DNA from 2 places in the Ensifer sp. ENS03 genome. Region 2 is predicted to be linked to the other one. Evidence: riboswitches for the same ligand, from Rfam matches in the RefSeq annotation. Region 2 holds a riboswitch; the other holds the start of a gene.
The links. Region 2 has a riboswitch for FMN ahead of IB263_RS06500 (DMT family transporter). Riboswitches for the same ligand answer to the same signal wherever they lie in the genome.

Region 1: another riboswitch for FMN. It lies ahead of IB263_RS10565 (6,7-dimethyl-8-ribityllumazine synthase); the one in region 2 lies ahead of IB263_RS06500 (DMT family transporter).

The regions. Positions count from the first base shown of each region.
Region 1 is NZ_JACVAV010000002.1:782,143-789,042, reverse strand. Features, by position in the region: gene IB263_RS10575 (RpiB/LacA/LacB family sugar-phosphate isomerase) at 1-46, shown strand, start outside; gene IB263_RS10570 (low temperature requirement protein A) at 258-1,541, shown strand; gene IB263_RS10565 (6,7-dimethyl-8-ribityllumazine synthase) at 1,890-2,363, opposite strand; FMN riboswitch at 2,457-2,606, opposite strand; gene IB263_RS10560 (TfoX/Sxy family protein) at 3,100-3,444, opposite strand; gene IB263_RS10555 (ABC transporter ATP-binding protein) at 3,508-4,569, opposite strand; gene IB263_RS10550 (ABC transporter permease) at 4,581-5,363, opposite strand; gene IB263_RS10545 (ABC transporter permease subunit) at 5,360-6,241, opposite strand; gene IB263_RS10540 (ABC transporter substrate-binding protein) at 6,425-6,900, opposite strand, start outside.
Region 2 is NZ_JACVAV010000001.1:1,320,331-1,327,230, forward strand. Features, by position in the region: gene clpX (ATP-dependent Clp protease ATP-binding subunit ClpX) at 1-1,209, shown strand, start outside; gene lon (endopeptidase La) at 1,594-4,014, shown strand; gene hupB (DNA-binding protein HupB) at 4,235-4,510, shown strand; FMN riboswitch at 4,635-4,817, shown strand; gene IB263_RS06500 (DMT family transporter) at 4,905-5,819, shown strand; gene IB263_RS06505 (esterase-like activity of phytase family protein) at 5,887-6,900, shown strand, end outside.

The DNA.
Region 1 (6,900 bases), on a different contig from region 2:
CAATGTCGAGGCGATCAATCGCCTGGATGCCGCAAGAGCCGGTTGAGGAAAGGGGCGGGCGGCTTGCCGTCTGCATCCGGTTCCCGGTTCAAGGCCTACCTTATCTCGCGATGCCGTTGATCCTCCCTCAGGCATCGTGACGACGCGCCCGGCAGCGATGCCGGGCGTTTTCATGTCCGGTCTCCCGCTTCGCCTTGACGAAGCTTCTGCAAATATTTGAATATTCTTGCGGATCGTCAATTGAAGGGCGTAGCCGCATGAGTGAAACCACCCCGACCGAGCCGCATCAAAGCGCGCACCACCATGTGGCGCGCATGAGCGGTCGCGACACGCATGAACATCACAGGACGGCGACGACGCTCGAACTCTTGTTCGACCTGACCTTCGTCATCGCCTTTAGCCTGGCGGCTTCGCAGCTTGCTCATTTCCTGGCCGAAGGGCACTTCTTTTCCGGCCTCTTCGGCTTCGCGCTTGCGACCTTCTCCATCTGCTGGGCCTGGATCAATTTCAGCTGGTTTGCCTCCGCCTACGACACGGACGACTGGGTCTTCCGCATCGTCACCATGGTGCAGATGCTCGGCGTGCTGATCCTTGCGATCGGCCTGCCGCCGATGTTCGAATCGATCGACAAGGGTGAGCATCTCGACAACGGCATCATGGTGCTCGGCTATGTCGTCATGCGGGTGGCAATGCTCTTCCAATGGCTGCGCGCCAGCCGGCAGAACCCGGCACGACGGGATGCCTGCATGGCCTATGTCAAAGCAATCAGCCTCGCCCAGCTCGGCTGGGTCGTTCTGATCTTCTTCGATTTCTCGCTGCTGGTGACCTTCGTCATGGTCGTGGGGCTGACGGCGATCGAGATGGTCGGCCCCTATGTCGCCGAGATGCGCTACGGCGGAACGCCCTGGCATGCCCATCACATCGCCGAGCGCTACGGGCTGCTCGCGATCATCGCGCTTGGGGAAGGGGTGGTCGGCACGGTCGCCTCAATCTCCGCCGTGGTCGAAGGGCAGGGCTGGAACCTCGATGTCGCGCTCGTCTGCCTCGCCGGTACGGGGCTCACCTTCGGCATGTGGTGGATCTATTTTCTGCTGCCGAGCGCCGAGATCCTGCACCGGCACCGTCAAAAACGCTCCTTCGTCTGGGGCTACGGCCACATGCCGATCTTCGCCTCGATTGTCGCGACTGGCGCCGGCCTGCATGTGGCGGCCTATTACATCGAGCACAAGGCGCATATCGGCTCGGTCGCAACGGTGCTGACCGTTGCGGTGCCCGTCGCGTGCTACATCGGGCTGCTCTATGCGATGTACGCCTATCTTATGCAGCAGGTGGAGCGGTTGCATCTCTGGCTGCTCGCGGGCACGGCAGTGGTGCTGGCCGCGTCAGTGGTCGCGGCCATGGCCGGGCTCGACATGGCCAAGTGCCTGATCATCCTGATGCTCGCGCCCGTCGTCACCATCGTCGGCTACGAGGTGGCGGGGCACCGGCACCGCGTGGCGGCACTGGATCGCAGCCTGCGCAAGAACGAGGCCGCGCATTGATTTTGCGAGTCGAAACAGTGCGTTGCCGGCTCAAGCTGGTGAGCCGATTCAGGTGGTTCAGAGGTTGATTCAAGCGCAGCGTTCGGCGCTGTTCGCCCCTGCCGCTGCCCCCTCACGCGAGCCTTCTCCCCGCAGGCGGGGAGAGGGAACGAGAACCGCCTCGGAGTTTGTGATGGACCCGGGTGGAAGGCCGTTCTCGGTAGCCCCGGGGAAAGAGTTTGCGCGACAAGGGTGCCGCTTGTGTCCTTCTCCCCGCCCGCGGGGAGAAGGTGGCCGGCAGGCCGGATGAGGGGCATTCCCCTCACCGGGCGGATGAGGGGCGAGCCTACCTCAACCGCATCTCGCGGATCAGGCGTTGACGAGCGCCAGCTTGGCGCGGGCGTCGAGGATCTGGGCGCAGGCGTTGGCCGCCTCCGTACCCTTGATAACGAAGTGCTCGCGGAAGAAGGCGATCAGCGGTTCGCTTTCCTGGAAATTGTGCGGCGTCAGTACGGCGGAAAGCACCGGCACATTGGTGTCGAGTTGCACGCGCATCATGCCGTCGAGCACGGTGCCGGCGACGAAATCGTGGCGGTAGATGCCGCCGTCGACGACGAAGGCGGTGCCGAGGATCGCGGCATAGCGGCCGGTCTTGGCCAGCGTCTGCGCATGCAGCGGGATTTCGAGCGCGCCGGGTACGTCGAAGATCTCGACGTCGGCTGCCGAGCCGCCAAGCTTCGTCCATTGCGTGACGAAGGCATCGACGCAGCGGTCGACGATATCGGCATGCCAGCGGGCACGAACGATCGCGATCTTGGCGGCGGGGTGGGAAAGAATGGTCATGGTCTCAAGCCTTTCAGGGTTTGGCGTTTTCCAATGATCCCGTCGGGCGAACATGCATGCGCGCGAGGTCCCGTCGCGGGGACCCACGTTGCTGCTTGCTCTCTTCCATCCGGACTGTGACCGTCGGCTCCGGAATCTGACCGGATCTGCTGACCCCCAGGGTAAAACCCTGAGGCGCTCGCGGGCTTCGGCCTTTCGGCCGCTACCGCCGGTGGGGAATTTCGCCCCGCCCTGAGAACAACGCGACTATATAGCGCGACCGCGCGCGGTCAAACGCACGGTGCGACGAAAATGCCGGAAATCACGACAGAATTTTGCTTGTCCGGTGGGTGCTCGAAAAACTCATTCTCCTTCCGGCAGTTTCGTACTAGCTAAGCCGAGGTGATCTGCAGGGTTGTTTGACTGTCGGTGGTGGCTGCATCACCTGTGGAAAGCTTGAATAACAGGCGTGAGATTTCAACGCTCCCTCATCTGGGGATGACGAGCCAGAAACCTCTTGCGCACCCAAGACGATTCATAGTTACTGCGAAGCAGAAGCAGCCTTCATCAATTTTTCTTTTGGTGACAGCAAAGGCGCTCCGATTGGCAAAACTCCCGAAGAAACCCGACAATGAGCATCTCAAGCTAAAGCTTTGGGTTGTTGAGGCATCCGCGATTGGCCGGTATCCCATCACGTGTGTCTTCGTCATCGCATTACTGTTTATGTGTGGCAAGGCGTTCGGGATTTGGTGAGGCGTTATGCGCGCAGTTCGTCGTCTTCGGCAGAAAGTGCCCGTCTGGCCCAATGGAGGAGGGCATCGCGATCGTCGAGGCAGTCGATCGGGGCTTCGTAGAAGCGGTGCACGACGACCGTCTTTCCGGCTTTCTGATAGGTGAAGGGCTGGCAGCTCTCGGCCACCAGTGCCTGCTTCAGCGCCTGGTCGACGCGAAAATAGAGGCGGTCCTTGATGCTGACGGCAAAACGCTTGTCGGCGACGAGGTAGGCCCAGCCGCCGAAGAAGCAGTCGATCTGGACGGGCCCGAGATCGGAGAGTTCATCCTGGATATGCCTGACGAAGGCACTCGGCTCGGCCTTGGCCATAATCACATCCTCGTTCGTGGCCGACGGATGGCGCAGCACTACGCTGCGCCATCTTAGCTAGCACTATTCGCGAATGACTAGCAGGTCCTTGGCGGCAAAGCGCAGCGTGACGTTGTCGCCGGAAACCGGCGGGGCCACACCCGGATTGTTGAACATGTCGAAGGAGATGACGTCGCCGCCGACGCGAAGGCGCGTGCGGATGACCGAGCCGAGGAAGCTCGTCGAGACGACCTCGCCCGCAAGCGACGTGTCGCCCGTGGCGCCCTCGGCGATCGAGCCCGCTTCGGGACGAAGCGCCAGCGAAATGCTGTCGCCGCCCTTCATGCCGGCAATCGGATCCTTCAGCGCGATCTGCTGGTTGCCGATCGTGACGGCACCCGCGGCCGGGTCCGCGACCTTGCCTTCGATGATGCTGAGCGTGCCGACGAAGGAGGCGACGAAACGCGTTGACGGCGTGTTGTAGATCTCGAAGGGGGTGCCGATCTGGTCGGCGCGGCCGGCATTCATGACGACGATGCGATCGGAGATCGACAGCGCTTCTTCCTGGTCATGGGTCACGAACACGGTGGTGATGCCGAGCTGTTGCTGGATCTGCCGGATTTCCTCGCGCAGCGACACGCGGATCTTGGCGTCGAGCGCCGACAGCGGCTCGTCGAGCAGCAGCACCTGCGGCTTGACCGCAATGGCGCGGGCAAGCGCAACGCGCTGCTGCTGACCACCGGAGAGCTGGTAGGGGAAGCGGTCCGCCAGGTGCTCGAGCTTGATCAGCCCGAGCATCTGCTTCACCCTCGCGTCGATCTCCGACTTGTCTGTACCTGCGACCTTGAGGCCGAAGGCGACGTTGTCATGCACGTTCATGTTGGGAAACAGCGCATAGGCCTGGAACACCATGCCGATGTTGCGCTGGTTGGGCTTCAGCGAGTTCTGGTCGCGGCCGTTGATGACGATCTTGCCGCTGGTCGGGCTTTCGAAGCCGGCGATCATGCGCAGGACCGTGGTCTTGCCGCAGCCCGATGGCCCGAGGAACGAGACGAACTCGCCCTTTTCGATGTCCATGTTGAAATCGTGCACGACGTGAACCGGGCCGAAGGACTTCTTGATGCTGGTGAGTGACAGGAAACTCATGGGTGCGGTCCTCAGGCCTTAGGAGGCGCGCTTTTTTGAAAGCGCGAGACGAGCTGGATGAGGCCGAGGCAGCCCCAGGTGATGCCGAATGCAATGACGGCGAGTGCGGCCGGTTCATAGGCGCGGTTGGCGCCCAGGAGCTGCATGTAGGGGCCGAAAGCCGGGCGATTGAGCAAGGCCGCCATGGTGAACTCGCCGATGACGATGGCAAAGGTCAGGAAGGCGCCCGAGAGCACGGCGACGAGCACGTTCGGCAGAATGATCTTGGCAAGGATCGTCGTCCATCCGGCGCCGAGGCTTTGGGCGGCCTCGGTCAAGGTGGCGACGTCGATGGTGCGAAGGCCCGTGTCGACTGCGCGGTACATGTAGGGTAGCGCAAGCGTCGCATAGCCGAACATCAGGAGGATGTTGGTGCCGGTGAGCGAGCCCGTCAACGGCAGCCAGCTCGAGGTGTTGTAGAGCCGGATGTACCCGAAGACGATGACGATCGCTGGGATGACCAGCGGCAGCAGCGTGATGAACTCGATGACGGGGCGCAGCCGCGGCAGCTTGAGGCGGACCCAGTAGGCTGTCGGCACGACGAGCAGAACACCGAAGAGGATCGTGAACAAGGCCTGTAGCACCGAATAGGTGAAGGTCTCCTGGAAGCGTGGGTCGGCGAAGACCTTCTGGTAAGCGTCGAAGGAGTATTCGCCGCGGCGCATCTTCAAGGAGAAGTTGGTCATGCCGATGAGCGGCAGGGTGAAATAGAGGAGGCCGAAAACGAGGGCTCCCCAGGCCCAGATCTTCTTCATTTCAGCCACCTTTCGCTGCGGCTGCGCAGCCAGATGTAGATCGCGTTGGCGATACCGGTGACGACGATCATGCCGAAGGCGAGCGCGTAACCGAGATGCGGGTTGCCGAGCACGTCGCCGCGGATCTGAGCAAAGAGCAGGATCGGCACGATCGAGAGCGACGAGCCGGTGAGTGCGATCGCGGTCGCAACGGCGCCGAAGGCATTGGCGAAAAGCAGCGCCAGCGTGCCGAGCAGCGACGGAAGCAGGATCGGGAAGGCGACCATGCGCCAGTATTGCAGGCCGGTGGCGCCGAGGATCTCGGCGGCCTCGCGCCATTCGCGCTTCAGGCCGTCGAGTGCCGGCGTGATGATCAGGATCATCAGCGGGATCTGGAAGAACAGATAGGTGACCGTCAGCCCCCAGAAGGACAGCAGGTTGAAGCCGAGCATCCGGAGGTCGAGCCCGAAGTTCGAGCGCAGGAAGACGGTGACGATGCCGACAGGTCCAAGCGTCGCGAGAAAGGCAAAGGCGAGCGGCACGCCGGCGAAGTTGGAGGCGACGCCCGAGAAGGTCAGAAGCGGTCCGCGGATCCCCTTCGGCAAGCCGCCGAAGACGATGGCGGACGCCATGGCAAAGCCGATCAGGCAGCCGAGAAGCGCCGAGGCGATGCTGATCTTGATGGAGATCCAGTAGGCAGCCAGAATCGAGGGCGTGAACAGGCCGCGGATGTTGTCGAGCGTGAAGCTGCCATCGGGCGTCTGAAACGCGCCGACCACGATCTTCATCGTCGGCAAAAGCAGGAACAGCGTCACGAAGGCGGCAAAGGGAAGAATGCCCAGCCAGTGAAGCGGTAGGCGACGCGCCGGCGGGCTGGCGTCGGGTTTAGCAGATGACATTCCGTTCGCGCCCCTGAAGCCGCGTTTTCCACGCGGGCGTTATCGATTGTTGCAAGCAAGAAGCGGGAAACCGAGGAAGCCGCGCACGGCTACCGGATCTCGCTCCAAGGACTTGAATTTCTTACGAATAACCTATGCGCCCCGACCGGAAAACCGGTCGGGGCGACATGTCTGTGGAAAGGCTTACTGAACGTTCGCGCCGACGACGGAATCCCAGCCGCCGGTGACGGCAGCCTTGTTGGCGTCGACTTCTTCGAGCGTCGGGAAGTAGGCCTTCTCGTAAGCGGCTGCCGGCGGCAGGGCGTCGATCAGCTCCTGCGGAACCTTGCCGGCCTTGACCATGGCGTTGAAGCGGGTCGGGTGGCAGAAGCCCTTGAGCCAGCCGAGCTGACCTTCGTCGGAGTAGAGGTGCTCCATCCACAGCTTCGCTGCGTTCGGGTGCGGCGCGTAGGCGGAGATGCCCTGAACGTAGACGCCGGCGAGAACGCCGCTGGCCGGAACGACGACTTCGGTCGGCGGATTGCCGTTGAGCGTCTTTGCCCAGCCGAGCGCGTTGTAGTCCCAGGCAACGACGATCGGGGTCGAGCCCTGTGCGAGCGTGCCCGACTTGCCGATAACCGGAACGAAGTTGCCGGCCTTGTTCAGTTCGGCGAAGTAGC
Region 2 (6,900 bases):
AGCCAGCACGAAGTCCGAAAACTGATTGCCGGACCGACCGTGTTCATCTGCGATGAATGCGTCGAACTGTGCATGGATATCATTCGCGAAGAGAACAAGACCTCGATGGTCAAGTCCCGCGACGGTGTTCCGACCCCTCAGGAAATCATCAAGGTTCTGGACGAATACGTCATCGGCCAGCAGCAGGCGAAGCGCATCCTGTCGGTCGCCGTTCACAACCATTACAAGCGCCTGGCGCACGCCGCCAAGGGAAGCGACGTCGAGCTTGCGAAGTCGAACATCATGCTGGTCGGCCCGACCGGCTGCGGCAAGACCTATCTCGCCCAGACGCTCGCCCGCATCATCGACGTGCCGTTCACCATGGCCGACGCCACGACGCTGACCGAAGCCGGTTATGTCGGTGAAGACGTCGAGAACATTATCCTGAAGCTGCTTCAGGCTGCCGACTACAACGTCGAGCGCGCCCAGCGCGGCATCGTCTACATCGACGAAGTCGACAAGATTTCGCGCAAGTCCGACAACCCGTCGATAACCCGCGACGTATCGGGCGAGGGCGTGCAGCAGGCGCTTCTGAAGATCATGGAAGGCACGGTTGCCTCGGTACCGCCGCAGGGCGGCCGCAAGCATCCGCAGCAGGAATTCCTGCAGGTGGATACGACCAACATCCTGTTCATCTGCGGCGGTGCCTTTGCCGGCCTCGACAAGATCATCTCCGCCCGTGGTGAGAAGACCTCGATCGGTTTCGGCGCAACGGTCCGCTCGCCGGAAGATCGCCGTGTCGGCGAAGTTCTGCGCGAACTGGAGCCGGAAGATCTCGTCAAGTTCGGCCTGATCCCGGAATTCATCGGTCGTCTGCCGGTTCTGGCGACGCTGGAAGATCTCGATGAAGATGCGCTGATCCAGATCCTGTCCGAGCCGAAGAACGCTCTGATCAAGCAGTACCAGCGCCTGTTCGAGATGGAAGACGTCGAACTGACCTTCCACGAGGACGCGCTTCGCGAGATCGCGCGTCGGGCGATCGTGCGCAAGACCGGTGCCCGTGGCCTTCGCTCCATCATGGAGAAGATCCTGCTCGACACCATGTTCGAGCTGCCGACGCTCGAAGGCGTGCGCGAAGTGGTCATCTCGGACGAGGTGGTCAAGGGCGCTGCCCGGCCGCTCTACATCTACTCGGAACGGTCGGACGAAAAGACCAACGTTTCGGCCTGAGCGTCCTGAATTACCCTTTGAGAAGCCCGCCTCGTGCGGGCTTTTTCATGTCTGCTTCATGTGTTCACACTTAGCTGTTGAGACACCTGCGCCGGGGCGCAGATTTCACAATTCGATTGTTGCTAAAGTGCCGCAAACAACGCAATGATGTGACGATTCAATGAAGGACCTTAATGGTTGCGGTCCATGAGCTTGTAGTCCGTCGCAAGGTCCGCAACAGCATTGATGCGTAGTCAGAAGGACCCGGCCACTGTTTGTGGATGTCTGCGTCGAGCCTTGAAATGGACGCGGTCGCACTCCACTTTCATGTGGAAAATATGACAGCCGGGAGTGCCTGTAGGGCTCCCGGATACGGGCCCGAAATCGGGACGGAAAGGAAATGACATGACGAACAAAACGTCACCGGCGACTGAAAGCGCGACCTACCCGGTCCTGCCGCTCCGCGACATCGTAGTCTTCCCGCATATGATCGTGCCGCTTTTCGTCGGCCGCGAAAAATCGATCCGTGCGCTCGAGGAAGTCATGGGCACCGACAAGCAGATCATGCTTGCCACCCAGATCAACGCCACCGACGACGATCCGGAACCGTCCGCGATCTACGAAGTCGGTACCATCGCCAACGTTCTGCAACTGCTGAAGCTGCCCGACGGCACCGTCAAGGTACTGGTCGAGGGCCGCGCGCGCGCCAAAATCGACGGCTACACGCCGCGCGAGGAATTCTATGAGGCTGCGGCGCATAGCCTGAGCGAGCCGGAGGAAGATCCGGTCGAGATCGAGGCGCTCAGCCGCTCGGTCATCTCCGAATTCGAAAGCTACGTAAAGCTCAACAAGAAGATCTCTCCCGAGGTCGTCGGCGTTGCCAGCCAGATCGAGGACTATTCGAAGCTGGCCGACACGGTCGCTTCGCACCTGTCGATCAAGATCGTCGAAAAGCAGGAAATGCTAGAGACCACCAGCGTGAAGATGCGCCTGGAAAAGGCGCTCGGCTTCATGGAAGGCGAGATCTCCGTCCTGCAGGTGGAAAAGCGCATCCGCTCGCGCGTCAAGCGCCAGATGGAGAAGACCCAGCGCGAGTACTACCTCAACGAACAGATGAAGGCGATCCAGAAGGAACTCGGCGACGGCGAAGACGGCCGCGACGAGATGGCCGAGCTCGAAGAGCGTATCGCCAAGACCAAGCTTTCCAAGGAAGCGCGCGAAAAGGCTGATGCAGAGCTGAAGAAGCTGCGCCAGATGAGCCCGATGTCGGCGGAAGCCACCGTCGTTCGCAACTACCTGGATTGGCTGCTCGGCCTGCCCTGGGGCAAGAAGTCGAAGATCAAGACCGACCTGAACCATGCCGAGGAAGTGCTCAACGTCGATCATTTCGGCCTCGACAAGGTCAAGGAGCGCATCGTCGAGTATCTCGCCGTGCAGGCGCGTTCGACCAAGATCAAGGGCCCCATCCTGTGCCTCGTCGGCCCTCCGGGCGTCGGCAAGACCTCGCTCGCCAAGTCGATCGCCAAGGCGACCGGCCGCGAATATGTGCGCATGGCGCTGGGCGGCGTTCGTGACGAAGCCGAGATCCGTGGCCACCGCCGCACCTATATCGGCTCGATGCCGGGCAAGGTCGTTCAGTCGATGAAGAAGGCGAAGCGGTCCAATCCGCTGTTCCTGCTCGACGAAATCGACAAGATGGGCCAGGACTTCCGCGGCGATCCGTCGTCGGCGCTGCTCGAGGTGCTGGATCCGGAACAGAACTCGACCTTCATGGACCACTACCTGGAGGTCGAATACGACCTGTCCAACGTGATGTTCATCACCACCGCCAACACGCTGAATATCCCGGCGCCGTTGATGGACCGCATGGAAGTGATCCGCATCGCCGGCTACACGGAAGAGGAAAAGCTGGAAATCGCCAAGCGGCATCTGCTGCCGAAGGCGATCCGCGACCACGCGCTGCAGCCGAAGGAATTCTCGGTCACAGACGGCGCGCTGATGGCGGTCATCCAGACCTACACCCGCGAAGCCGGTGTGCGTAACTTCGAACGCGAGCTGATGAAGCTCGCCCGCAAGGCCGTGACCGAGATCATCAAGGGCAAGGCCAAGAAGGTCGAAGTGAACGCTGCCAACATCAACGACTATCTGGGCGTTCCGCGCTTCCGCCACGGCGAAGCTGAACGTGACGATCAGATCGGTGTTGTCACCGGTCTCGCATGGACTGAGGTCGGCGGCGAGCTTCTGACGATCGAAGGCGTCATGATGCCCGGCAAGGGCCGCATGACCGTCACCGGCAACCTGCGCGACGTGATGAAGGAATCGATTTCCGCGGCGGCTTCTTATGTCCGCTCGCGCGCAATCGACTTCGGCATCGAACCGCCGCTGTTCGACAAGCGTGACATCCACGTGCACGTACCGGAAGGTGCGACGCCGAAGGATGGCCCGTCGGCCGGCGTCGCGATGGCAACCACGATCGTGTCGATCATGACCGGCATCCCGATCTCCAAGGATGTTGCAATGACCGGCGAGATCACGCTGCGCGGCCGCGTGCTGCCGATCGGCGGTCTGAAAGAGAAGCTCCTGGCAGCGCTGCGGGGCGGCATCAAGAAGGTGCTGATCCCGGAAGAGAACGCCAAGGATCTCGCCGAGATCCCGGACAACGTGAAGAACGCGCTCGAAATCATCCCGGTTTCGCGGGTGGGCGAAGTGCTCGAACACGCTCTGGTGCGCATGCCGGAACCGATCGATTGGGACCCGGCAAACGAGCCGGCAACCGTAGCACCGGTTGATTCGCAGGACGAAGCAGGCTCCTCCGTCGCCCACTGACGGGGGTTTGAAAATGGGTGCAGCCGGCTCGCGCGGCGCTCATTTTGCAGAAAAATTGGGAAGACCGGCCATTGGCCGGTCTTTTTTGTTGTAAAAGCGCCCTGCAAGCCTTGCATTCCAAGGGATTAGGCGCAATTGGGAAAGGCAAGACGCGGGCGAAGCGCAAGCCGCCGCGCCTTAAAACACAGTCGTTTCGAACCAATCTGAAAGGGGTGGAAACATGAACAAAAATGAGCTCGTGTCTGCCGTTGCTGAGAAGGCCGGACTTTCCAAGACCGACGCATCTTCTGCAGTTGATGCAGTTTTCGAGACCATCCAGGCTGAGCTGAAGAACGGCGGCGACATTCGCCTGGTCGGCTTCGGCAACTTCTCGGTTTCGCGCCGCGAAGCCTCGAAGGGCCGTAACCCGTCCACGGGTGCGGAAGTTGACATCCCGGCACGCAACGTGCCGAAGTTCACGGCCGGCAAGGGCCTGAAGGATGCCGTCAACGGCTGATGAGATTTGCTTGGCGGCCGGACACGAGGCCGGCAGTCCAGGTATTCGAGGGTTCGGCGCAAGCCGGACCCTTTCGCATTTTGGGGGCAGCCCTTGCGGGTGTCCGTCATTTGCTCTAGGGCTTGCCCATTCTCAGGGCGGGGTGAAAGTCCCCACCGGCGGTAAGGGCATGACAGCGCGGCGTCTTGGAGACGCGCGAAGGTGGCCCAAGCCCGCGAGCGCCTTTCCTCGATTTTTGGGGAGAGGGTCAGCAGATCCGGTGCAACTCCGGAGCCGACGGTCATAGTCCGGATGAAAGAGAATGGTCGCTGACACGAAGGGCAGGGATGCCCGGCGTCGTGCCGTGCGCTCATGCGTCCTGATTTGTGTTTGGTCCGCTTTCAGGGTGCATGACATGAATCAGACTTCCCTCGGCTTTTCCTCCTCGCGCGCCATGGCCGGAGCCGGCTTCATGGTGTTGGCCGGGATCGCTTTCGCCGGCCTCAATGTCGTCACCCAATGGCTGACGATGAAGCTCGGTTTTCCAGCCACCGCCATGGCGTTCTGGCAATATGCCTTCGCCTTCCTCTTCTCACTGCCGTTTCTGCGACGCGTCGGGCTGTCGGCCATGCGCACCGACTATCCCTGGCGTCACGTCGCGCGCGTGGTGTTGGCCGCCTTCGGTGTGGGGGCCTGGGTCTCCGGTCTGGCGCACGTGCCGATCTGGCAGGCGATCGCGCTGGTCATGACCTCGCCGTTCTTCATCATCCTCGGCGCCCGCCTGTTTCTCGGCGAACGCGTCGGCGCGGCGCGCTGGGCCGCAACCGCGGTCGGTTTCGCCGGGGCGATGATTATTCTCGAACCGTGGTCGGACAGCTTCAGCTGGGCCGCCCTTTTGCCGATCCTGTCGGCGCTGTTGTGGGGCGCTTCGTCGCTCATCACCAAGAGCCTCACAAGTCTCGAGCGCCCCGAAACGATCACCGTATGGCTGCTTGTGCTTCTGACGCCGATCAACGGCGCCATCGCGCTTTCGGCCGGCTTCACCATGCCGGATGGGACAGCACTCGGCTTCCTGCTGCTCGCCGGGATACTGACCGTAGTCGCACAATATCTGCTGACGCTCGCCTATACTGTTGCCGACGCTGCCTACGTGCAGCCCTTCGACGATCTGAAGCTGCCGCTTAACGTCTTTGCGGGCTGGCTGGTCTTCGGTTACGCGCCGACAGGATATCTTTGGGTCGGCGCAGTGCTGATCCTTGGCGCCTCGCTGTTCATCATGCGCAACGAGATGCGGCGCGAGCGCGCCGCGCCTGCAACCGGAACGGTGTAAAACCCAAGCGTTGTCATTCGGCTGTCATCGGCATCGCGCAGAACCCCCATGTTTTCAGTGTTCGCACATGGGGGATTTCATGACCATCACTTCGCGCGTGACCGCGCTTGCGGCCGTTCTTCTTGCATCCGCAGCATTTCCTGCGGCGGCCGAGCCCGTCTTCAACCGCATTGCATCCTTTGCTGTTGCCGATAACCTGCCGGAAGGCGATGCGCGCAAGGCGCCGACATCTGCCGAAATCATCACGGCCAGCGAAGACGGCAACACGCTTGTCTATTCCGACAGCCCCGGCAAGCGCGTCGGCCTGATCGACATCAACGATGCCAAGGCGCCGAAGGCAGCCGGCACGGTCTCTTTTGACGGCGAGCCGACCTCGGTCACCATCGCCGGTGCAAAGGCACTCGTCGCGGTCAACACGCGCGAAAGCTTCGTCAAGCCTTCGGGGCTTCTTGCGATCGTCGATCTGGCCTCGAAGAAAGTCGATGCGACCTGCGATCTCGGCGGCCAGCCGGATTCGATCGCCGTCAACAAGGACCGCACGCTGGCGGCCATCGCCATCGAGAACGAGCGCGATGAAGAGCTGAACGACGGCAAGATCCCGCAGATGCCGGCCGGCGACCTCGTCATCTTGTCGTTGAAGGATGGTGTTGCCGATTGCGGTTCGCTGAAGCGCGTGACGCTGACCGGTCTTGCCGAAATCGCCGGTGAAGACCCGGAGCCGGAATTCGTTTCCTTCAACGGCAAGGACGAGATCGCGCTGACGCTGCAGGAGAACAACCACATCGTCATCATCGACGGCAAGACGGGAACGGTGAAGACGCATTTCTCTGCCGGCACGGTCGACCTCAAGAACATCGACACCAAGCGCAACGGCGCGATTGCCTTCAAGGACGAGCAGCCGGGCCGCAAACGCGAGCCCGACGCGGTGAAGTGGCTCGACGACCACCGCATCGTCGTTGCCAACGAAGGCGACTATGAAGGCGGTTCGCGCGGTTTCACGATCTTCGACACCACCGGCAAGGTGCTCTTCGAATCGGGCGCGAGCTTGGAGCATGCGATCGCCGCCATCGGCCACTATCCG